Regions from separate parts of the Mycoplana sp. 10N416 genome, predicted to be linked through region 3. Evidence: predicted binding sites of a transcription regulator. Region 3 holds the regulator's gene; each other region holds the start of a gene.
What was found. Region 3 encodes PhoB, which activates phosphate uptake and scavenging genes when phosphate is short. Its sites were predicted from a motif close to TGTCATNNANCTGTCAT; they were not measured.

Region 1 (8,178 bases), on a different contig from region 3:
ACGTGGCCCTTGCGGGCGAATTGGAAAAGGCGGGGGCGCACATCATCGCCGTGAAGGACATGGCCGGCCTTTTGAAGCCGGCCGCCGCCCGCGTGCTGTTCAAGGCGCTGCGCGAGGCGACCGACCTGCCGCTCCACTTCCACACCCACGACACCTCGGGCATTGCCGCCGCCACGGTGCTTGCGGCCGTCGACTCCGGCGTCGACGTGGTCGATGCGGCGATGGACGCGCTGTCCGGCAACACCTCGCAGCCCTGCCTGGGCTCGATCGTCGAGGCGCTGCGCGGCTCGGAGCGCGACTCCGGCCTGGATCCGGAATGGATCCGCCGCATCTCGTTCTACTGGGAAGCGGTGCGCCACCAGTACGCGGCTTTCGAGAGCGACCTGAAAGGGCCGGCATCCGAAGTCTATCTGCACGAGATGCCGGGCGGCCAGTTCACCAACCTCAAGGAGCAGGCGCGCTCGCTGGGGCTGGAGACCCGCTGGCACGAGGTGGCGCAGGGCTATGCCGACGCCAACCGCATGTTCGGCGACATCGTCAAGGTGACGCCGTCGTCGAAGGTGGTGGGCGACATGGCGCTGATGATGGTCAGCCAGGACCTGACCGTCGCCGACGTGGAAAACCCCGGCAAGGACGTCTCCTTCCCCGAATCGGTCGTGTCCATGCTGAAAGGCGATCTCGGCCAGCCCCCGGGCGGCTGGCCGCAGGCGCTGCAGAACAAGGTGCTGAAGGGCGAGGCTGCCTACACCGAGCGCCCGGGCTCGCTGCTGCCGGCCGCCGACCTCGACGCCGAACGCAAGGCGATCGAGACCAAGCTCGAGCGCAAGGTCACCGATTTCGAGTTCGCCTCCTACCTGATGTATCCGAAGGTCTTCACTGACTATGCGCAGGTCGCCGAGACCTACGGTCCGGTCAGTGTCTTGCCGACGCACGCCTACTTTTACGGCATGGCGTCGGGTGAGGAACTCTTCGCCGACATCGAGAAGGGCAAGACGCTCGTCATCCTCAACCAGACACAGGGCGACGTCGACGAGAAGGGCATGGTCAAGGTGTTCTTCGAGCTGAACGGCCAGCCGCGCCCGATCAAGGTGCCGGACCGCAACCGCGGCGCATCGAGCGCCGTCCGCCGGAAGGCGGAGGCGGGCAACGCCGCGCATCTTGGCGCGCCGATGCCGGGCGTCGTCTCGACCGTGGCGGTCGCTGCGGGCCAGTCGGTCAAGGCCGGCGATGTGCTCCTGTCGATCGAGGCGATGAAGATGGAAACGGCGCTGCACGCCGAAAAGGACGGCGTGATCGCCGAGGTGCTCGTGCGTGCCGGCGACCAGATCGACGCCAAGGATTTGCTGGTCGTGTTCGGATGACCGGCAGGGGGCAGCCCCGCCGCTGTCCCCGCTTTCCCTTTCAACCGTGCGAGGCGACCAACGCTGCGTCTCCTCGTGCAAACCAGTGGGTTCATGGCAGATGAATTATACGATCCGCACCGCAGACGTCGGCGATCTTCCCGCCATCAACGAGATCTATCGCGAATCGGTGCTGCACGGTGTCGCCACCTACGAAATCGATCCGCCGCCGCCTGAGGAGATGCACGCCCGCTTTTCCGCCATTACCGGCCACGGGTATCCCTATATGGTTGCCGCCGATCGGCAGGGCCGGGTTCTCGGCTATGCCTACGCGTCGGCCTTCCGCACGCGCGCGGCCTACAGTTGGCTGGTCGAGGATTCGATTTACCTGGCACCGGAAGCGCGCGGGCGAGGCATTGGCAAGGCTCTGCTTGCCGAACTGATCGCGCGCTGCACGGCACTTGGATTCCGGCAGATGGTCGCCGTGATCGGAGGCGCCCATCCCGCTTCGATCGCCGTCCACCGGACGGCCGGATTCGAGCACGGCGGCCTGATGAAGGCGTCCGGGTTCAAGCACGGCCGCTGGCTTGATACGGTGATCATGCAGCTTGCGCTCGGCGAGGGGGCGTCGAGCCATCCCGCATCGGACGTTCATCCAGCCATGATCGGGAAATGAACAGCGTCTAGAGCGCGCCGCAATCCTTCAGGTTCGCTTGCCGCGCTTCAGGTCGTTGATCTTTCGCATGTCATTGTCCCGAAACCGGTTCCCTTCGGGAGACTTGCTTTAAGTCTTGATGAGCTTCAGTGCCTTGTCGAAAACCCTGAGAACCTGTTCAAGCTCGTGGCCGCGCTTGAGGATCATTCCGTGGGCGTTGAGCACGCAGTAGGCGCCCTGCTTGGCGGCAAGCTTGGGGTTCTTCTCGACGCGATAAAGCGGCATCTCGCCGGAGCGCTTGAAGATGGAGAAAATTGCCTTCTCATGGGTGTGGTCGATCGCATAGTCGCGCCAATCGCCCTCACCGACCATACGCCCGTAAATCCTGAGGATCGCGTCCAGTTCCCTGCGATGAAAGGTGACCGGGACAGGGTCTTTGTTGCTGCGGTATTCCCGGAGGTCGACGACTACGTTCGACCCCTGGGCACCGGTCTCTCCCGGCGACGAATCCGGCTGATCAGTCATCGAGTCTCCGCCTCGACTGCGACAAGTCGATGACAGTGTGCCCTACCTGAACCGAAATGCAAGCGTTTAAGCCGTTTGCCTGGGCCGAGACGGCGCGCCTTCGCTCGCAGCTTGCCTTGCCGCGCCGGAGGCACAACCCTGCGGCTGCGCAAATCCACCTGCAGGGTTCGCTGCGCTCGCTGCGTGATCGGTCGCGGTCGGTTCAATCAGGCCGTGTCACGCCGTCCATCCGTGTTAACAACTGCGGCGGCGCAAAAATCGAAGATGCCGCATTTCAGACAAAACCGCGCCTAAATTATCGGGGAAAGTCGAATCGCTGCCCCGCAGCCGAGCCGCTTTGCATGTGCGGGAAATCGGCCGGCCACTGGGGGTGTGCGTCGAAGCTGTTCCTGTATTCCGTTGCCGGAAGCTTCGTCAAGGTCCGGTCCGGCGTGTCTTCGAACCCTCAAGCCCCAGCCCCTCGAAGAACCCGGCCGGACCGCTCCAAAATCGTGAAGCTCAGCGGTGACTTGCAGTCTCCGACACCGGACCGTTCGTCACGACGGTGGCGCCAAGGATTGCGCCGGGCGTATCGGCCGTCTTCATCCGCTGCAGCAAGATGGCGCAACCGCCGTTGCCCATGCGGTTCAGAAGGCTGGCCGGCAGCACCAGGCTCGTTTCCTTCCCCTCCCACATGCCGACCGTTTCGATGTTGGTTACCGCGTGCCAGTAGTCGACCCGTCGTCCCCGGTTTTCGCCGTCCTCGATGTCGACCGCCTTCTCGCCGTCGAAGTAGGCAATTACGACGTTCGCCTTGCCCTCGCCGCTGCCGATGCGGATTCGCATTTCGTCCTGGACGATGTCGGCGGATACGTCGACCGACAGGCCGTGTCCTTGCGTGCTTAGCGATTGCAACTGATTGCGAATTTGCGTGAGATCGCCGCCATTGACGTGTTCGCGTCCGTTGATTACGGCCTGCGGGGTGTAGACGCTACCGCGGCCAAACATCCGCGCATAGGAATATTGCCGCTCGGTGTTCTCCTTGGTCGACATCGTGTCGGTCCAGCCGAGATAGTTCCAGTAATCGACGTGGTAGGCCAGCGCCACGACGTCGCCCTCGCGGATCAATGTCTCCAGCGCCTTGTCCGCCTTCGGGCAGGATGAGCAGCCCTGGCTGGTGAAGAGCTCGACCACGCCTTTGGGCTTGTCGTCTGCCACGGCGGCCGTGCCTGCTGTGGAAACGGCAAGCAGGCACGAGAGGCAACCAAGAATGACCAGTCTGGGCATGAATCTTTCCAGGAGATGCAGCGAACGGCCGCTTGTCGGCCACCGTCATACCCGCTTGCCCAGTCAACAGGAAGTCACGATGGAGTGAAAGTCATACGATTGGAGAGTGTTCCGGAAAATAAAATGCCGGGGCATCGGCCCCGGCACCGTATTGGCTGAAGATTCAGTCGAAATCAGGCGGCGAGATCGCGCAGAACCGTCTGCAGGATGCCGCCGTTGTTCATGTAGGTGACCTCGTCGAGCGTGTCGATGCGGCAGAGGATCGGAACCTCCTTCACCGAGCCGTCGCCGTAGGTGATCTTGGCAACCTTCTTCTCGCGCGGCTTTATCTCGCCCTCGAGGCCGTCGATTTCGACGAGCTCGTCGCCCTTGAGGTTGAGGCTGGCCCAGGTCGTGCCCTCCTCGAAGACGAAGGGCACGACGCCCATGCCAACGAGGTTCGAGCGGTGGATGCGCTCGAAGGACTGCGCGATCACGGCCTTGACGCCGAGAAGGTTGGTGCCCTTCGCCGCCCAGTCGCGCGACGAGCCGTTGCCGTATTCGACACCGGCGAAGATGACGAGCGGAACGCCCTCTTCCTTGTACTTCATGGCCGCGTCGTAGATCGACATCTCTTCCTTGGACGGATAGTGGATGGTGTAGCCACCTTCCTTGCCGTTCGGGCCGAGCATGTGGTTGCGGATGCGGATGTTGGCAAAGGTGCCGCGCATCATCACTTCATGGTTGCCGCGGCGCGTGCCGTACTGGTTGAAGTCGGCAACGCCGACGCCGTTCTCCAGAAGATAGGCACCGGCCGGCGAAGCCGCCTTGATCGAACCGGCCGGCGAGATGTGGTCGGTGGTGATCTTGTCGCCGAAGAGACCGAGGACGCGCGCGCCCTTGATGTTCTTCAGGCCCGAGCCCTTCTTGCCCATGCCGACGAAGTAGGGCGGGTTCTGCACGTAGGTCGACTTGTCGTCCCAGGCATAGGTCTGCCCGGCCGGAACCTGCACCGCCTGCCAGTTGGCGTCGCCCTTGAACACGTCGGCGTACTTGGACGCGTAGAGTTCGCGGGTGACATACTTCATGATGAAGTCCTGGATCTCCTTGGAGGAGGGCCAGATGTCCTTCAGGTAGACCGGCTGGCCGTTCTGGTCCTCGCCGATCGGCTCCTTCGTCAGATCCTTCTGGACCGAACCTGCGAGCGCATAGGCGACAACGAGCGGCGGCGAGGCCAGGTAGTTGGCCTGGACGTCCGGCGAGATGCGGCCCTCGAAGTTGCGGTTGCCGGAGAGAACGCCGGCGGCGATCAGGCCCTTGTCGTTGATGGTCTTCGAGATCGGACCCGGCAGCGGGCCGGAGTTGCCGATGCAGGTCGTGCAGCCGAAGCCGACGAGGTTGAAGCCGAGCGCGTCAAGGTCCTTCTGCAGGCCGGACTTGGCCAGGTATTCACCGACCACCTGCGATCCGGGGGCCAGCGAGGTCTTGACCCACGGCTTCGTCTTCAGGCCCTTGGCGACCGCGTTGCGGGCCAGCAGGCCGGCGGCGATCAGCACCGACGGGTTGGAGGTGTTGGTGCAGGACGTGATGGCGGCAATCGCCACGTCGCCATGGCCGAGATCGAAGTCGGTGCCTTCGACCGCGTAGCGGTTGGAGAGCTGGCCGGGCTTCTTGTAGTCGGCGTCGAGAGCGGCGGCGAAGTTCGGCGCGATCGTCTCGAGGGGCAGGCGGCCTTCCGGACGCTTCGGGCCGGCCATCGAGGGCACGACATCGCCGAGGTCGAGTTCGAGGGTGTCGGTGAAGACGAGGTCAGAGCCGTCACCATCGCGCCACATGCCCTGCGCCTTGGAATAGGCTTCGACGAGCGCGATCCGCTGCTCCTCGCGACCGGACATGGTCAGGTAGTTGATGGTCTCGGAGTCTACCGGGAAGAAGCCGCAGGTGGCGCCGTATTCCGGGCCCATGTTGCCGATGGTGGCACGGTCGGCGAGCGTCATGTTGTCGAGGCCGGGGCCGAAGAATTCGACGAACTTGGAGACGACGCCCTTCTTGCGCAGCATCTGCACGACGGTGAGCACGAGGTCGGTGGCGGTGACGCCTTCCTTCAGCTTGCCGGTCAGCTTGAAGCCGATGACTTCCGGCAGCAGCATGGAAACCGGCTGGCCGAGCATGGCCGCCTCCGCCTCGATGCCGCCGACGCCCCAGCCGAGAACGCCCAGGCCGTTGATCATGGTAGTGTGAGAGTCCGTGCCGACGCAGGTGTCCGGATAGGCGATCGTCTCGCCGTCCTCTTCCTTCGTCCAGACGGTCTGGCCGAGGTATTCGAGGTTGACCTGGTGACAGATGCCGGTGCCGGGCGGAACGACGCGGAAGTTCTCGAACGCCTGCTGGCCCCATTTCAGGAAGCGGTAGCGCTCGCCGTTGCGCTCGTATTCAAGCTCCACGTTGCGGGCAAAGGCGGTCGCGGTGCCGAACTCGTCGACGATGACGGAGTGGTCGATGACGAGGTCGACGGGCACGAGCGGGTTGATCTTCTCCGGATCACCGCCGAGCGCCTTGATGCCGTCGCGCATCGCTGCCAGGTCGACGACGGCGGGGACGCCGGTGAAGTCCTGCATCAGCACGCGTGCCGGGCGATAGGCGATCTCGCTCTCGACGAGGCCCTTGTTGGAAAGCCAGGCGGCGACGCTTTCAATGTCCTTCTTGGTGACCGAGCGGCCGTCTTCGTTGCGCAGCAGGTTCTCGAGCAGCACCTTCATCGAATAGGGCAACTTCGACACACCCGGAAGGCCGTTCGCTTCGGCCTTCGGAAGGCTGTAGTAGACATAGTCGACGCCGTCGACAGTGAGGGTCGAGCGACAGTTAAAGCTGTCAAGGGACTTGGACACTGGATACCCCGTTCCGCTGATCGCCAAAGCTTGACGTACGAACGCCCGTGCGCCGGAGAGGCGCGAATTGGGATGCGGGTGCGGTCATTTCCGCTGTCCGTACGCGGAAATCATTCCGTGTTCGGCGCTAGGATGAAAATCACGCCGACCGCTGGCGTGTTGCCGGCCTTATAGATAATTTCTAAGGAACGATCCAGAGCGCCTGCCCGCGGATCGGGAGAATTTTTTTGCATTGCGACCAAGGTCGTAAAGGGGAAGTGAAAAGTGATACGTCTCGTTGCCGAGGGCCTGAGTGCGAAACGAGGCGAAGACCTGATATTCCGGGACGTCTCCTTCGAGATCGAAGCCGGCAGGGCCCTGGTCGTGAAGGGGCCGAACGGCTCCGGCAAGTCGACGCTGCTGCGCGTCGTTGCCGGTCTTCTGCCGCGCGAATCGGGCAAGGTTCGTTTTAGCGGCGAAGGGTCGCAGGATATCGAAACCGTCGCCGCCGCCTGCCACTATCTCGGCCATCGCAATGCGATGAAGCGCGAACTGACGGTTGTGGAGAACCTGCGCTTCTGGAAGGCCTTTTTCGGTGATTCGGCTGGCGGCAACGGGATGGACGTCGAAGGGGCGGCGGAGGCCGTCGGCCTCGGCGGCATCGTGCACCTGCCGTTCGGCTATCTCTCCGCCGGCCAGCAGCGGCGAATGGCGATGGCCAAGCTGCTCGTTGCCTGGCGGCACGTGTGGATCCTCGACGAGCCGACGGCGGCACTGGATACGGCAGCCGAGATGATGTTTGCCGGACTGGTCAAGGAGCATCTCCAGCGCGGCGGAATTGCGCTTGCGGCGACGCACCAGCCGCTAGGGCTCGGCGAAATGACGGAGTTGCACATGACGGGATTCGACGGCGCAATGGCGGAGGTATGGGGGTGAGGGTCCAAATTTCCGGTCTGACCCGGTCGAGACAGCGCAGTCTGCCCCTCGCCCTAGCCCTCTCCGCGCAGGCGGGGAGAGGGGACGCAAGGCGTTTCGGCATTGGTCTTTCGCCCCGCTTGCGAGGAGAAGGTGCCGGCGGGTGGATGAGCATTCCGCGGCTCTGCACTCGCGAGGCGTTGGTATGACCGCGCTCCTGCTTCGCGACCTGAAGCTGTCCGTGCGCGCCGGGGGCGGCGCGATGATCGGCGTGCTGTTCTTCATGACAGTGGTCGCCGTCATCCCGTTCGGTGTCGGTCCGGATTTGAACCTGCTTGCCCGCATCGGCCCGGCGATCCTGTGGATCGGGGCGCTGCTCGCTGCGCTTCTCGGCCTCGACAGGCTGTTCCAGGCAGAGCGCGAGGACGGATCGCTCGATCTTCTGCTGATGCAGGATACGCCGCTGGTGCTGACGGTGCTGACGAAGTGCTTGGCGCACTGGATTGCCACCGGCCTGCCGCTGGTGATCGCCTCGCCGCTGCTGTCGCTGTTCATGAACATGGAGGTTCCGGCGATCGGGGCCACGATGCTGACGCTGCTCGTCGGCACGCCGGCGATCACCTTCATCGGC
Region 2 (8,178 bases), on a different contig from region 3:
GCCGGCCTCGTCCTGGTGACCGGATTCCTGCAGGGGTTTCACGTCGCGGCGCTCAGTCTTGGCGTGGCCGGCCTAGCGGGCGCGCTACTGCTCTTTCGCAGCGGTGTCATTGCCGACCGGCGGTTGAACCGGCATGTCGAGCATCACCACGACCGCACCTGGGAGCACAGCGAGACGTCGGCGGCGTCTGCCGCCATCCACGACATTTTGCGCGACATTGTGCTCGTGCGCTCGCTTGACGGACGGATCATCCGCGCCAACGCGGTCCTCAGCGATCTTGTCGGTATCGCCGAGCTGACTGGCCTGACCTGCACCCAGATCGGTCTCGACATCCACACGCAGCCCCTGCCGCATCACTATGACGTAAAGATTGCGGCACCGGGCGGTACGCGCGTCTATGCGTGGCATGATGTAACCATCCGGGAACCGGCGACGGGTGAACTGGTGATCCACACCATCGCCCGCGACGTCACCGAGGAACGCAGGGCCGAGCACCTGCGGGAACTCGCCCTCAGCAAGGCCGAGGATGAAAGCGAGGCGAAGTCGCGGCTGCTGGCGACGGTCAGCCACGAGATCCGCACGCCGCTGTCGGGCATCCTTGGCATGTCGCACCTGATCGGACAGACGCGGCTGACCGCGGAGCAGAAGAACTATCTGGCAGGAATCCGCCAGTCCGGGCACGCGCTTGTCCAACTCGTCGACGACCTGCTCGACTTTTCCACGATCGAGGCAGGCCGGTTTCAGTTGCGCCCGAGCGAGGAGCCTGTCCGCCCATTGATCGAGGGCGTCGTCGAGATGATGTCGCCGCGGGCGCATGAGAAAGGGATCGAGATCGGCTCCTTCGTCTCGGCCGAGGTGCCGGCCGTGATGTCGTTTGACGGATCGCGGCTGCGGCAGGTGCTCTACAACGTGATCGGCAATGCGGTGAAATTCACGGTGAGCGGCGGGGTCTATCTCGAGACGACAGTCGAGCCCGACCACATCGTTGTGAAAGTTACCGATACCGGCCTGGGCATGACGGCGGACGAGCAGAGGCGGGTCTTCGAGGCGTTCGAGCAGGCCGGAGGCGCATCCCAGCGCCGTGGCGGCACCGGTCTCGGCCTTGCCATCTCCGCCCGCATCCTAAGCGAAGCTGGCGGCGCGCTGACGCTGGAAAGCCGTCCTGGACACGGCTCCACGTTCACGATTCGAATGCCCGCCGCGCTGACGCTCGCGGCCGTCTGCGGAAGGGCGGGCCCGCTGCGGGGGTCGTCGGTCTTTCTCTACGCACCCGATGGCCCGGTGGCGCGCGCGCTGCAACGCACGATCGAGACCCTCGGTGGCACCTGCGCGCACACGGCCACCGCCACCGACGCGCTGCAATTCGCGCAGGGAACGACCGCCGCGTTAACGGACATCATCGTCGACAACCGGCTTTCCGGAGAATACCGGCGCGAACTCTCCGGCCTGGCCACCTTCAACGCCCGGCACATCCGCCGCACCTATCTCGTCAACCCCGAGGAACGAACCGGCCGGGCGATCAGCAACGGCGAGGGTTACGATGCCTGGCTGATCCGTCCCTTGCGCGAGCGATCACTGGTCGAAGTGCTGTGCGGCCGGATGAAGGGCATCGAGGTTCGCGACGCAATCAACGACAACCGGCCGACGCTGTGCGCGCCCGTGGCGGAATGGCCAGGCAAGGCGGCGCGAATCCTTCTGGCCGAAGACGACCCCGTCAATGCCATGCTCGTGCGTTCGATGCTGACGAAGGCGGGTTTCGAGGTGAGCGTCGTCGACACCTTTCCTTCGCTGGTTTCCGCTGTCGGCGACCCGGCGGGCGGGCCGGATCTTGTCATAACGGACCTGAACATGCCGGGCGGCGACGGGCCCGAGGTGGTGCGTCGCCTGACCGGCGAAGCGGCCGCCGTGCCGGTCGTCGTCCTGACGGCCGAGGGGCGCCGAGGCCTCTACGACGATTTGATCGCCTGCGGCGCGGCCGCGGTCCTGGTCAAGCCGGGCGAACCAAAGGCTTTGCTCGCCGAGGTCGCCCGCCTGATCGCAGTGACGGCAAAAGGACGCTGACCGTCTTATCCGCGCCGCCACAGTCTTCTTGTCTGCTGAACACCGGAGGGCTATCTACAGGCAGTCCGATGTCACGGTCCTGTTGCAGATTCGTGCTTAAAGAGAGACAGGAAATCTTGAGCAGGAAGTCGCCGATGAGTGTCGAATTTGCAGATCCACAGGTGATGGCCGAGACCGTCCCGTCGACATGCCAGGTTCCGGTCCACAAGACGACCGACGTGTTCGGCCGCATCGGCAATCTGGAAACCAGGCTTGCACGGACGAATGCCGAGATCGATGCGGCGCAGGCAGTGCGCTACCGCGTCTTTGTCGAGGAAATGAATGCGCAGGTGGCCCCCGACGCGATGCGCCGCGCGCGCGACATCGACGCCTGGGACATGGTCTGCGATCACTTGCTCGTGCTCGACACCTCGATCGAGGGCGACGCTGAGGAGCAGATCGTCGGGACATACCGGCTCTTGCGGCAGGATGTCGCCAGGAATTCGGGGGGCTTCTATTCGCAGTCCGAATTCGACATCGAGCCGCTCTTGGCCCGCCATCCGGAAAAGCGCTTCATGGAACTCGGCCGCTCCTGCGTGCTGCCGGAATACCGGACGAAGCGGACCGTGGAACTGCTTTGGCAGGGGGCCTGGGCCTATGCGCTGAAACACCGTGTCGACGTCCTGTTTGGATGCGGTTCCTTCGGCGGCGTCGTGCCGGAGGAGCATGCGCTGGCGCTTTCCTACCTGCACCAGAACCTGCTGGCACGCGATGAGTGGAGCGTTCACGCCCATGCCGACCAGTATCGGACGATGGATCTGATGCCGAGCGAGGCGGTAAATGCGCGCCGGGCGCTTGCCGCCATGCCGCCGCTGATCAAGGGTTATTTGCGGCTCGGCGCGATGATCGGCAATGGCGCCGTCGTCGACCACGCCTTCCGCACGACGGACGTGCTGATCGTGCTGCCGATCGGCAGCATTTCAGGCCGTTACATCAACTACTACGGCGCCGATGCCGGTCGGTTTGCGAGCTGACGGATGCGATTTGACCACCTGGCTGCGCAAGCGGCCAGGTGCCGGTTGCTACCGCCATCCTGGTATGCGTCGCGCGTCAGTGAATTGGTTTCGGCTCGCTGAAGACACCGCGCTTCTTCAGACGGCTGATCGCACCGGTGGCAAGTCCGATCAGGGCCAGCAGTCCGGCGAGCACGGCGAGATAAGGCAGGCTCTGCGTCAGGCCTTCATTGAGGGCGGCGCGGTAGAACTCGATGACAAGCAGTGTGATCAGGGTTGCCGACATCGTCGAATAATCCTTGGCGATCACGCGCCGGACATTGAAGGACATGCCCTCAGTGGCGCTGCGAAAACGGCCCAGCCGCAGCGCCCAGCGCGGCACGTCGCGGCAGTATGCCCGGTAGGCATCTCCGAATTTCTTCTCAAGGAACTCCTCCTCGGCCAGTACGATACACTGATAGAGGAAGGCGAAGAGACCGATCCCGAGCACGACCGCCAGCGGATTGCCACTGAACAGGAACACGCCGGAATAGATCAGCATGTTGCCGACGTAGAGCGGATTGCGGCAGACGCCGAACATGCCCTCGGTGACGAGATCCTTGGCATAGACCCGTTTGTTCAACCCGCCACGCTGGATGTAGGCGTAGCCGATCACGGTCGCCCGCAAGCCTAGTCCGGCGAGAACCAGCAGGATCGCGACGATAGCGCTGACCTGCTCGACCGCCGTACTCCCATGCGCCACGGGCGGCGCCAGCAGGAATAGCGCGACGATGATCGCAGGGAAGAGCTGGTTGCGATACTTGAAAAAGAAGTTGCCGATAACGGTCATGGCTGCGGTCATGGGTGTCCTTCCTACTTCACCGCGACGATGCCGCAGAAGTTATACCAACGGAAGAAGACCTCGACAGTGCGGAAGCCGGCTTCCTTCAGAAGCTGGACATTCTCGTCCAGCCGGTAGGGGATCAGCACGTTTTCCAGCGCCTCGCGCTTCTTCGAGATCTCGATGTCGGAATAGCCGTTGCGGCGCTTGAAGTCGTAGTAGTGCTCGATGAACAGGCGGTTGAACGTGGTGTCCTCGCTCGTCAGCTTCTCGATGAGCAGGAGGCAGCCTTGGTCGTTGAGGCCGGCATAGATCGCCTTCATCACGCGCTCGCGATAGAGCGGCCGGACGAACTGCAGCGTCAGCAGCATGGTCGCGACGCTGGAGTTCTCCATCTGGAAGCCATGGTTCAGGTCGGCCACCTTGAGTTCGATCGGCCGGTTCGTGTTGGCGGCCCGGATCTTCTGCGCGGCCTTTTCGAGCATGTCCGGCGCGTTGTCGATGCCGATGAAATGGACGTCCGGGTGGATAGCTCCGTCGAGTGCCAAAAGCGTCGTCGCGGTCGAACAGCCGATATCAACGAGATTGGTTTGGGGCTGGGCAAAGTCGGCCGCCAGCTCGCAGACCATCCGCTGCATCTCTTCATAGTATGGAACGGAGCGGCTGACCATGTCGTCGAAGACGTTGGCGACGGTGGCGTTGAAGGCGAAGTCGCCCACCGGCAAGTCTTCGCGGGCGAAGACCTGGTCCTTGCGCTCGATGCGCAGCGGCAGGGGCATTGACATGGAAGTTGCTGTTTCGGCCATCTGCATTTCTCCCAGACTGATAGGCAAGGCGAGAGGCATCGAGACCGCCCCCAGTTCAACTCGGCTGCAGATCAACCATCGGATACTGACAGCCACCTGAACGCACTGAGTCGGGGTTGGAGAGGTGACTATATCGCAACCTGTAGGTCTAGGCACCGAAAATTAGCGAGCGGGGCGTTGATGTCGCTCGCAGGCGCCGCATTGAGCCAGTGCCTCGATCACCTTGCACTCGGCGATCGTGCCGTGGGTGCAACTCGAAAGCGTGCGCTCCAGTTCGGCTTCCAGAAGCTTCAACCGCGCGATCCTCTGGCGCACGTCCTCCAACTGGCGCCGGGCGATCTCGTCGGCTTCGGCACAGGGCAGGTCGGGATGCTTAGACAGGTCAATGAGTTGCCGGATTGCGTCGATCGAAAGGCCGAGATCGCGGGCGTGCAGGATGAAAACCAGTCTGTCGTAATGACGCGCGGTGTAGCGGCGCTGGTTGCCGGCGTTTCGCTCCGGTTCCGGCAGGAGGCCGATCGATTCGTAGTAGCGGATCGTCTCGACCTTGGAGCCGCTGGCCTCGGCGAGCCTGCCGATCGAAAAAGTGCGTTCCATCGCGATTTTCCCGCTTGAAGCTGTAGTGACTACAGGTTTTATAGGTGGTGCAGATCAAGGAGATTTGCAATGGACGAGCAATTCCGCGGCGACAAGCCAGCCGGCACGAAAGGCACCAAGCCCGCACTGGCCGAGCACGGGCCTGCAGGAGGCGCCGGCCATGATGACGGATGTGGATGCTGCCACGACCGCCACGAACATGCCCCCGCCGCGGCGCATGAAGCCGACCAAGACCACCTTGAAAGCCACCCGGCAGCGGGTGCTGCCAGCCACGATCACGCGCATGCGGAGGGCGCTGTCTGCGAGGTCGGTCACAGCAAGGGGGAAGACCCGATTGCCCCCGGTGACGGCTATCGCCGCTTCCGCGTTTCCGGCATGGACTGCGCCAGTTGCGCCAACACGATCCGCACCGCCATTGGCGGCATGCCGGGTGTCGCCGACGTGCGCGTCTCGATCCCACGTGAAATGATGTTCGTTGACGTCGACGAAGGCAGGACGCCGCTCTCCGCCGTGCGCGAGCGGGTGCAGAGCCTCGGCTATGGTGCGGATATCATTGAAGATGACGCTCCGTCTGCGCGGCCGGCCCGCATCGCCTGGTGGCGGACGGCCAAGGGGCTGCATGCGATCGTCGGTGGTGCCGTCACCGCCATTGCTTTTGCGGTCAGCCAGTTGGCGCCGGAAACCGGACACGTCATGTTCGTCGCGGCGGCGATCCTGCTGGCGTTGCCGATTGCACGCCGGGCCGTGGCTGCCGCAATCGCCGGTGCCCCCTTCACCATCGAAATGCTGATGACGGTTGCGGTGATCGGCGCCGTCATCATCGGTGAGCCGGCAGAGGCGACGGTGGTCGTCTTCCTGTTTGCGACCGGCGAGGTGCTGGAGGGGTACGCGGCCGGCCGCGCCCGCGCCGGCATCGAAGCACTCGCCTCTCTGGTGCCCGACCGCGCCTTCATCGAGGAAAATGGGGTCGTGCGTGAGATTCCCGCCGGTGAGATCCGGCCGGGACACATCGTGCTGGCACGTCCGGGAGACCACGTCGCTGCCGATGGCACGGTGATCGAGGGGCGCGCCCATCTCGACGAGGCGGCGATCACCGGCGAAAGCGTTCCGGTTTCGCGCGGACCGGGCGAGAAGGTTTTCGCCGGTTCCGTCGCGATCGATGCAGCGCTGAAAATCCGCGCCGAGAAGACCGCGGCGGACAACACGATCGCCCGGATTGTTGCATTGGTCGAGGAGGCGCAGGACGCCAAGGCGCCGGCCGAGCGGTTCATCGACAGCTTTTCGCGGGTCTATACGCCACTGGTCGCGGCGCTGGGCCTGCTTGTTGCGATTACCCCGCCTCTCTTCTTCGATGGGGACTGGGAGACCTGGATCTACCGCGGCCTGGCGCTGCTTCTGATCGGCTGCCCCTGCGCACTGGTCATTTCCGTGCCGGCGGCAATCGCATCCGCGCTGTCGTCCTCGGCGCGCGCCGGCATTCTCGTCAAGGGAGGCGTAATCCTGGAGACGCTGGCAAAGACCGACGTCGTTGCCTTCGACAAGACCGGAACGCTGACCAAGGGTCGGCCCGCGGTGACCGGCGTGCATGCAACCGAGGGCACGGAGGACGGACTGCTGGCGCTGGCCGCGGCGATCGAGGCGAGCTCGAGCCATCCCCTCGCCGAAGCAATCATCGCCGAGGCAAAGCAACGCGATCTTGCGCCGACCTCCGCATCCGGCGTGAAGGCGCTTGCCGGCCGTGGCGTGACCGGATCGGCGCAGGGGCGGATCGTCTTCATCGGCGCTCCACGATTTGCGGCGGAAGAGGGTACGATCGGACCCGCGCTGGCCGCGAAAATCGAAGCCTTCGAGCAGGCGGGCAACACGATCGCGGTCGTCGTCGCCGACGGGATCGGCGTGGGGGCTATCGCTTTGCGCGACGAGCCGCGCGACGACGCGTTGGAGGGCATCGCCGCGCTGAAGGCGCTTGGCGTGGAGACGATGATGCTCTCCGGTGACAACCCGGTCACTGCTTCGGCGATCGGTCGTTCGATATCGATCGATGACGCGCGCGGCGGCCTGCTGCCAGCCGAGAAGGTCGAGGCGCTGCGGGCGATTTCGCAACAGCGCGGCACGGTGATGGTCGGCGACGGCATCAACGATGCGGCCGCGCTTGCCGCGGCCAGCGTCGGCATGGCGATGGGATCGGGCACCGGCCTGGCGCGCGAGACCGCGGGCGTCGCGCTGATGGGCAACCGCGTGCTGGATGTCGCGCGGGCCATCGCGCTTGGCCGGGCGACCATGGCGAACATTCGCCAGAACGTCACGATCGCGATCGGCCTGAAGGCCGTTTTCCTCGTCACCACCATTTTCGGCGTGACCGGCCTGTGGATCGCCGTCTTCGCCGATACCGGCGCCACCGTGCTCGTGACCCTCAACGCAATGCGGCTCCTGTTGCCGTCGGTGGGCGCCGTCTCAACGCGCGGGTAGCCGACGCCCCCCAATCGGCAGGAGCGTCAGGCTTGTCCGTTTTTGCCGGCCCGCTCGAAGAAGGCGAGGTTCTGCGTCATGGCGCGGCCGGCGGAGCGCAACAGCTCCCCCTCCCCGCACCCCTCGGCATCGATCCGGTCGGCAGCACGCAACAGGGCGGCCGGTACGGTACGGGGCCGGTCGGCGATATGCGCCATCCGGCCGAGGGCAAGGCGCAGCGCGCGCCGTAAGCCCGGCGGCAGGGCGGGATCCTGTATCCGCTCGTGCATGGAAAGGGCTGCCGCGCCCAGTGCGTAGACCGCCAGCCCTCCGTCGGCAGGCGAAATCCGGCTTTCGCCGGATGCCTGGGCAAGCCGCACGAACCGCAACAGGCGATGATAGAGACGGGCGCGCCAGACCAGGCCGTGTGCTGCGGCATCCGGCGCTGCTGCGA
Region 3 (8,178 bases):
CCCCCTCGAAGGTGATGACGTGAAACTTGCCGGGATGGCCCTTGGCGAAATGATAGCGCCGCGCCGTCTTGATCGCGCACTCCAGCGCCTCTGCGCCGGAATTGGTGAAGAACACCTTGTCGGCGAACGTCGCGTCGATCAGCCGCTTGCCAAGCGTTTCCTGTCCCGGCACCTCGTAGAGGTTCGAAACGTGCCAGACCTTGTCGGCCTGGCTCTTGAGGCTGTCGACCAGATGTGGATGGGCATGGCCGAGCGAATTGACCGCAACGCCGGCGGCAAAGTCGAGATAGCGCGAGCCGTCTTCCGCGATCAGCCAGACGCCTTCGCCACGCTCGAAGCGCAGCGGCGCACGCAGATAGGTCTCGTAAAGCGGCGTGGCATCAGCCATGGCGCGTATCTCCTTCGCAGCGGATGCGGAAATCCATTCCCGTCTTGAGCTTTCCGTGTGGAAAAATGAAAAATGCCGCCCTGCGGCGGCCGCGGCACTATCAGCATTTCGGGGGTCGATGTCAATAAAAGTAGCTTCCATCCGTTCCGCCTCAATTGATCGCGTAGACGGACCCGAATTGCGCGCGGAAAGTGTCGCCGGGCAGTCACACCAAACTAGCAAGTTGGGGAAAACTGGAAAATCGATTCGGCCTGAATCGGGCGACTCTTGTCACAGAGTCCCCCTGTCAGTAGGTTAAAAGTCAATTGCTAGACTGCATGCGGCGGAACTAGTCACCCACAGTATCAAGGCGTTCCGTGCTCCGGAGCCATCCGGGGCATTGGCGACGGATTCCCGGTAGCGAACGCTGGAATGGAGGCGATAGGATGAACTGGACAGACGAGAGGGTCGAGAAGCTCAAGAAGCTCTGGTCCGAAGGACTGAGCGCCAGCCAGATCGCAGCACAACTCGGCGGCGTCAGCCGCAACGCGGTCATCGGCAAGGTGCACCGCCTCGCCCTTCCCGGTCGCGCTAAAGCCGGCGGCACGCCGACGGCGACACGGGCCAAGCGGCCGGCCGCCGCGCCGCGCCCCTCGAACTTCGCCCCGCGGGTCGTGACCCGCACCGTCGCCCGTCCGGCAGGCGCGACCGTCGTCAAGGAGGAAGTCGCGTTTGAGTACGACGACGCGCCGCTCGCGCGGATCAACACGAACGTCGTCTTGCCGATGTCGCGTCGGCTGGAACTGACGGAACTCACCGAGCGCACCTGCAAGTGGCCGAACGGCGACCCGCTGACGGACGATTTTCACTTCTGCGGCAACGAGTCCCCGGACAACTCGCCCTACTGCCTCTTCCATCAGCGCCTGGCTTACCAGCCGTCGGCCGAACGTCGGCGCATGCGGTAACCGGCGACACGCTGGAAAGAGACAGAATTGCAAACGGGCCCCGCGGGGCCCGTTTTTCGTTTCCGATTGTTTCCAGCCGATCAGGCCTCCAGCGAATAGCCGGCCCCGCGCACGGTGCGGATGACGTCCTGCATGTTGGAGAAGTTCAGCGCCTTGCGCAGACGGCCGACATGCACATCGACCGTGCGCTCGTCGACATAGATGTCATGTCCCCAGACGCCGTCGAGCAGCTGCGAGCGCGAAAAGACGCGCCCGGGAGAGGTCATGAAGAACTCGAGCAGGCGGAATTCCGTCGGACCGAGGCGCACCTCGCGCGTCCGGCGATGGACGCGGTGCGTCTCGCGGTCGAGTTCGATATCGCCGCACTTCAGCAGCGTCGAGACCACTTCCGGCCGGGCGCGCCGCAGCATCGCCTTCACCCGCGCCATCAACTCCGGCGTCGAGAAGGGCTTCACCACGTAGTCGTCGGCACCGGTGGCAAGACCCCGCACCCTTTCACTCTCCTCGCCGCGGGCCGTCAGCATGATGATCGGCAGGCGTTCGGTCTCGGAGCGCTGGCGCAGGCGGCGGCACAGCTCGATGCCGGAAACGCCGGGCAGCATCCAGTCGAGGATCAGGAGATCCGGTTGACGCTCCTGCAGGCGGATCTCCGCCTCGTCGCCGCGCAGGATCGTATCGACCTCGAAACCCTCCGCTTCGAGATTGTAGCGCAAGAGGACGCTCAGCGCCTCTTCGTCTTCGACCACGGTAATCTTGGGAACCATGCCTTGCGAACTCCGGCGTTCTAGAATTCAAACAATGCGACGCAGATCATTCCTTCTCCGCGCCGACTGAGGTGGTGTGATCGTCCTTCGGGCGCTCGCCTTCCGGTGGCGCACCCGTCGCCATGTAGAAGATCGTCTCGGCGATGTTGGTGGCATGGTCGCCGATGCGTTCGATGTTCTTGGCGCAGAACAGAAGATGGGTGCAGGGCGTGATGTTGCGCGGGTCTTCCATCATGTAGGTCAGAAGCTCCCGGAACAGCGAGGTGTAGACCGCGTCGATCTCGTCGTCGCGCTCGCGGATCTCCCTGGCCTTCTCGACGTTGCGCGACGCATACACGTCGAGCACTTCCTTCAACTGCATCAGTGCCAGTTCCGCGAGATGCTCCAGGCCGCGGGCAAGCTTGCGCGGCATGCCGGAACTCTGCACGGCGATGACGCGCTTGGCGTTGTTCTTGCCAAGGTCGCCGACGCGCTCGAGTTCCGCAGCGATGCGGATCGCGCCCATGATCTCGCGCAGGTCCGCCGCCATCGGCTGGCGCTTGGCTATCGTCAGGATCGCCTTCTCGTTGATCTGCCGCTCGGCAGTGTCCAGGATGACGTCTTCGGAGATGACCTTCTGCGCCAGCGCGGCATCGGTGTTGACCAGGGCGCGCACGCTGTCGCCCACCATCTGCTCGGCGGTGCCGCCCATCTCGGAGATGCGGCGCGCAAGGTACTTCAATTCTTCGTCGTAGACGGAAGCGATGTGGGGCGATGACATGGTGTTATCCTCAACTGGCGCCATGGCGCCGGGTATTCATTTGCGACGTTGCACCGGGTTCAGCCGAACCGGCCCATGATATAGTCCTGCGTGCGCTGGTCGTCGGGGTTGGTGAACATCTTGTCGGTGTCGTTCTCCTCGACCAGGTTGCCCAGATGGAACATGGCGGTGCGCTGCGAAACGCGCGCGGCCTGCTGCATCGAATGGGTGACGATGACGATCGTGAAGTTTTCGCGCAGCTCGTGGATCAGTTCCTCGACCTTGGCGGTGGCGATCGGATCGAGCGCCGAGCAGGGCTCGTCCATCAGGATCACCTCCGGACTGACGGCGACGGCGCGGGCGATGCAGAGGCGCTGCTGCTGGCCGCCGGAGAGGCCCGTGCCGCCTTCATGCAGGCGGTCCTTCACCTCGTTCCAGAGACCGGCCTTTTGCAGACTGTGCTCGACGACCTGGTCCAGATCCGCCTTGTTCTTGGCGAGACCGTGGATGCGGGGCCCGTAGGCGACGTTCTCATAGATCGACTTCGGAAACGGGTTCGGCTTCTGGAACACCATGCCGACACGGGCGCGAAGCTCGACCACATCGATCGCGGGGTCGTAAATGTCGTCCCCATCGAGCGTGATCGCACCGGTGACGCGGCAATTGTCGATCGTGTCGTTCATGCGGTTGAGCGTGCGCAGGAACGTCGACTTGCCGCAGCCGGACGGGCCGATCAGGGCCGTCACCGTATTCTCGCGGATGTTGAGGTTCACGTCGTAGAGGGCGCGTTTGTCGCCGTAGTAAACGGAGACATCCCTGCCGATCATCTTGTAAGGCACAGAGTTCATCTTCTTTTCCAGCGCTTCTTCAGCCACGGCTTCGGTCATGATGTTCATCTGCTTCTATCTCACTACCAGCGGCGCTCAAACCGGCGCCGCAACAGGATTGCGCCAAAGTTCATAATGATGAGGAAGACGAGCAGGACGATGATCGCCCCCGAAGTCCGCTCGACAAAGGCGCGCTCGGCCTCGTTCGCCCACATGTAGATCTGTACCGGCAGGGCCGTCGACGGATCGAGCGGCGTGGCGGGGACGTTGGCGACGAACGCGACCATACCGATCAGGAGCAGCGGCGCGGTCTCGCCGAGCGCGTGCGCCAGCCCGATGATCGTGCCGGTCAGGATGCCGGGCATGGCAAGCGGCAGGACGTGGTGGAAGATCGTCTGCATCTTCGAGGCGCCCAGCCCAAGGGCGGCCGCACGGATCGACGGCGGAACGGCCCGCAAAGCCGCGCGTGTGGCAATGATGATGGTCGGCAAGGTCATCAGCGTCAGCACCAGACCGCCGACGAGCGGCGCCGAGCGCGGCAGGCCGGCAAAGTTGATGAATACGGCAAGCCCGAGAAGGCCGTAGACGATCGAAGGCACGGCGGCGAGATTGTTGATGTTGACTTCGATCAGATCGGTCAGCCGGTTCTTCGGCGCGAACTCCTCCAGGTAGATGGAAGCGGCGACGCCGATCGGCAGAGACAGCACCAGCACGATGCCCATCAGATAGAGCGAGCCCACGAGCGCCACGCCGAGGCCGGCGGCTTCCGGCCGGCTGGAATTGCCATTGACGAACAGCCCGGTATTGAAACCCTTGGCGAGCACGCCTTCCTCCGCAAGCTGCTTCATCCAGCCGACCTGCTTGTCGGAAACCTTGCGGTTCTTCTCGTCGACGGTCAGGTCGAACTGCCCCTTGAAGGCGGAATCAATGGTGGCGCTGGCGAGAACGGTGACGGGCACAGTCTTGCCGATGATCGAGGGATCGTCGGCCACCATGTCGCGCAGCGTCACGCGCGCGCTATCCGACACCATCGCCGAAACCTGTTTCAGCGCCGCCCGATCGGTCGACTTGACGCCGAGTTTCTCGGCCAGCGCATTGCGCACCAGCAACGGATAGTTGGCGGTAACCAGCACCTTCGGATCGGTGGCGCGCTTGTTGGAGGGGTCGATGACCTTTTCGGAGAATTCGACCGGCAGCGTCATCTCCGTCTGCTGGAAGGCGGTGTAGCCCTTGCCGGCGACCGACCACAGCAGCACGAACAGGAACACGAGGCCGAAGACGATCGCGGCGAGACCATAGAAGCGGAAACGGCGTTCGGCGGCATAGCGGCGGCGAATGCCGATGTCGCGGCGCGGCGGCGCCTTGGAGACCGTATCGCCGGAAACCGCTGAGAGGAGATCGGTCATTCGTACTGCTCCCGGTATTTGCGGACGATATAGAGCGCGTAGATGTTGAGTGCGAGCGTGATGCAGAACAGGGTAATGCCCAGCGCGAAGGCCACCAGCGTCTGTGGCGAGGTGAACTCCAGGTCGCCGGTCAACTGGTTGACGATCTTTACCGTCACAGTCGTCATCGGCTCGAACGGATTGAACTGCATGCGCGCGGCGACGCCGGCGGCCAGAACCACGATCATCGTTTCACCGATCGCGCGGGAGGCGGTCATCAGAAGCGCACCGACGATGCCCGGAAGGGCAGCCGGCAGGATCACCCGCTTGATCGTCTCCGACCGAGTGGCGCCGAGGCCGAGCGAGCCGTCCCGCAGCGCCCGCGGCACCGCGGTGATGATGTCGTCAGACAGCGAGGAGACATAGGGGATCAGCATGATGCCCATGACAATCCCGGCGGTGAGAACGCTCTGCGCCTGGATGAAGCTGGCATAGTTGCCGGTGACCAGACCGTTGAGGTTTGCGGAAAGGTCGCGCAGGAACGGGCCGACGGTGACGAGCGCGAAGAAGCCGTAGACGATCGTCGGGATGCCAGCCAGCACTTCAAGCAGGGGCTTTGCCAGCGAGCGCATGCGAGGGGACGCATATTCGGCCATGTAGATGGCGGCGAACAGGCCGACGGGAACCGCCACGAGCATGGCGACGAAGCCGATATAGAGCGTGCCGGCCAGCAGCGGGATCAGGCCGAACTGCCCCTCCGAACTCGACCCAGCACCGGCGAAACGCGGATCCCAAACGGTACCGAAGAAGAAATCCCACGCTGGGACCGCGTTGAAGAAGCGGATAGACTCGGCCAGCATCGAGGCAACGATGCCGATCGTCGTCAGGATGGCGATCGAGGACGCCAGCACCAGGGCCCACAGCATGACCCGCTCGACCCTATTGCGCGCCCGAAACTGCGGCGCGACGGTGCGCAAGGCGACGAAGGCGCCCGCAAGTGACAGCACGATCGAGACGCCGGCGAGCGCCAATTGGCTCGACTGCGCCATCGCGTTCAGCGTCGCCGCGGACTCCAGCATGTAGGGCTGCGCCTCGGCGGCGACGGCGACACCCTTTGCGGCGAAGACCGACTGCAGCGTCGAGGGATCCTGCTTGACGGAAAGTACTTCGCCCTCCGAGAGCAGCGGAAGACCGCGGGCGATCGTGGTGACCATGCCGAAGGCAAGGCTCTGCTGCGCCGACGACTGCGCCTTGACCGCGTCCGGGAAGCTGTCACGGACGGAAGAGTTGACGACGAGCGGGCTGATCGTCAGCCAGAGGGCGACGAGGATCAGCGGCGGCAGGAACGCCGCGAGCGCCACATAGGCGCCGTAGTAATTCGGCCGGGAATGCAGTGCGGAAGGCTTGCCCCCGGACACCGCGGTTGCCCGCATGCGGCCGAGAACAAAGGCGACCGCGGCAATGGCCGGCAGGATGGCGAGTAGTAGCGTCGTGCTCATGCGGATGTCCTGGCCGCCTCATGCGGGAAAGTGCAAATGAGCGGAACCGGCGCAGCAGGCTGCGCCGGTTCCCTCGGTGTTACATGGTCTTGCCGCCTTCGACCGCCGTGCGGATCTCTTCGCGCTCAGCGTCCGGAGCGGAAACGAGACCGTACTCGGCGAGCGGGCCGTCGGGGCCGATCATCTGGTCGGATACGAAGAACTCGACATATTCCTTCAGGCCCGGGACGACACCGACATGCGCCTTCTTGACGTAGAAGAACAGCGGACGGGACACCGGATATTCGCCGGAGGCGATCGTCTCGACCGACGGCGTCACGCCGTTGACGGTGGCGACCTTCAGCTTGTCGGCGTTGTTTTCATAGAAGGACAGGCCGAAGACGCCGACGCCGGTCTTGTTGGCGGCGATGCGGGCAAGCGTTTCGGAGTAGTCGCCGTCGATGTCGACTGCAAGACCATCCTTGCGGACCGCGATGCACTTCTTGCCGGCTTCCTTCTCGTCGGCAACGACGGCCTTGATCGCGTCGACAGCACCGGTGTCCTTGCAGCCGACAGCGAGAACCTTCTCTTCGAAGACTTCGCGGGTGCCGTGCTTTTCGCCCGGAATGTAGGCGGCGATTTCGGCGTCCGGCAGCGCCGGGTTCACTTCCGACCACTTCTTGTAGGGATTGGCGACGAGCTTGCCATCGACCACGACCTCGGCGGCGAGCGCCTTGTAGATGTCGGCCGGAGCAAAGGCGAGGTCCGGATTGCCGGCGTCGGTCGCAAAGACGATACCGTCATAGCCGATCTTGACTTCCTGGACGTCGGTGACGCCGGCTGCCTTGCAGGCTTCCAGTTCCGAGTCCTTGATCTTGCGCGAGGAATTGGCGATGTCGATCGTGTCCTGACCGACGCCCTTGCAGAATTCCTTCAGGCCGGCGCCGCTGCCGCCGGATTCGACGACGGGCGTCTTGAAGTCGCCAAAGGTCTCGCCGAAGGTCTCGGCGACGATCTTGGCATAGGGCAGCACGGTCGAGGAGCCGGCGATCTGGACCTGGTCGCGGGCGGCGGCAACGCCGGCGAAGGCGACCGAGGCGACCAGTGCGGCTACGGTGAGCTTAAGAGAATTCATCTGTTGTCTCCCATGATGGGCTTGTGTGGGTTCGCCGGCGGCCGGCCTTTGCCTGCCGTCGATCGGCCGCCCTATCTAGCGCTGCGTCACAATCGCTTTTATGTCACTTTGATGAAACATTTGTGACGCACTAAGCATATGATACTACTCTGCTATTTCGGATGCCGCCTGTTTTTCGTCGGTCTTTGTGTCAGAACTTGACGGTGAAGACCGTCCCCTTGCCGACTTCGGACTTCACCACCAGCCGGGCGCGATGGCGCGTCAGGATGTGCTTGGCGATCGCAAGCCCGAGCCCGGTGCCCTTCTTCGAGCGGCTCGCCTCCACGTTCACACGGTAGAAGCGCTCGGTGAGGCGCGGGACGTGCTCGGGCGGTATGCCCGAGCCGAAATCAGTGACGGTCACTTCCGGATGCTCGGCATCCGACGCCGAGAGCAGCACTTCGACGCGCTTTCCCTCCTGGCCATACTTGCACGCGTTCTCGATCAGGTTCTCGAACACCTCGGTCAGTTCGTCCCGG

Region 1: the regulator PhoB is predicted to act here: its motif matches at 2,539-2,555, upstream of AC1DDS_RS05870 (DUF2794 domain-containing protein).
Region 2: the regulator PhoB is predicted to act here: its motif matches at 2,131-2,147, upstream of olsB (l-ornithine N(alpha)-acyltransferase).

Annotation. Positions count from the first base shown of each region.
Region 1 covers NZ_JBFTIM010000002.1:318,773-326,950, reverse strand. The annotation lists gene pyc (pyruvate carboxylase) at 1-1,361, shown strand, start outside; gene AC1DDS_RS05875 (N-acetyltransferase family protein) at 1,462-2,016, shown strand; gene AC1DDS_RS05870 (DUF2794 domain-containing protein) at 2,125-2,520, opposite strand; gene AC1DDS_RS05865 (DUF1223 domain-containing protein) at 3,019-3,786, opposite strand; gene acnA (aconitate hydratase AcnA) at 3,960-6,653, opposite strand; gene ccmA (heme ABC exporter ATP-binding protein CcmA) at 6,921-7,568, shown strand; gene ccmB (heme exporter protein CcmB) at 7,753-8,178, shown strand, end outside.
Region 2 covers NZ_JBFTIM010000003.1:214,396-222,573, forward strand. The annotation lists gene AC1DDS_RS08120 (hybrid sensor histidine kinase/response regulator) at 1-2,061, shown strand, start outside; gene olsB (l-ornithine N(alpha)-acyltransferase) at 2,226-3,074, shown strand; gene AC1DDS_RS08130 (methyltransferase family protein) at 3,151-3,894, opposite strand; gene cmoA (carboxy-S-adenosyl-L-methionine synthase CmoA) at 3,906-4,679, opposite strand; gene AC1DDS_RS08140 (MerR family transcriptional regulator) at 4,842-5,276, opposite strand; gene AC1DDS_RS08145 (heavy metal translocating P-type ATPase) at 5,346-7,745, shown strand; gene AC1DDS_RS08150 (FUSC family protein) at 7,772-8,178, opposite strand, start outside.
Region 3 covers NZ_JBFTIM010000004.1:435,351-443,528, reverse strand. The annotation lists gene AC1DDS_RS11400 (acetylornithine transaminase) at 1-388, opposite strand, end outside; gene AC1DDS_RS11395 (GcrA family cell cycle regulator) at 814-1,332, shown strand; gene phoB (phosphate regulon transcriptional regulator PhoB) at 1,413-2,096, opposite strand; gene phoU (phosphate signaling complex protein PhoU) at 2,143-2,856, opposite strand; gene pstB (phosphate ABC transporter ATP-binding protein PstB) at 2,916-3,731, opposite strand; gene pstA (phosphate ABC transporter permease PstA) at 3,746-5,068, opposite strand; gene pstC (phosphate ABC transporter permease subunit PstC) at 5,065-6,546, opposite strand; gene AC1DDS_RS11365 (substrate-binding domain-containing protein) at 6,626-7,660, opposite strand; gene phoR (phosphate regulon sensor histidine kinase PhoR) at 7,851-8,178, opposite strand, start outside.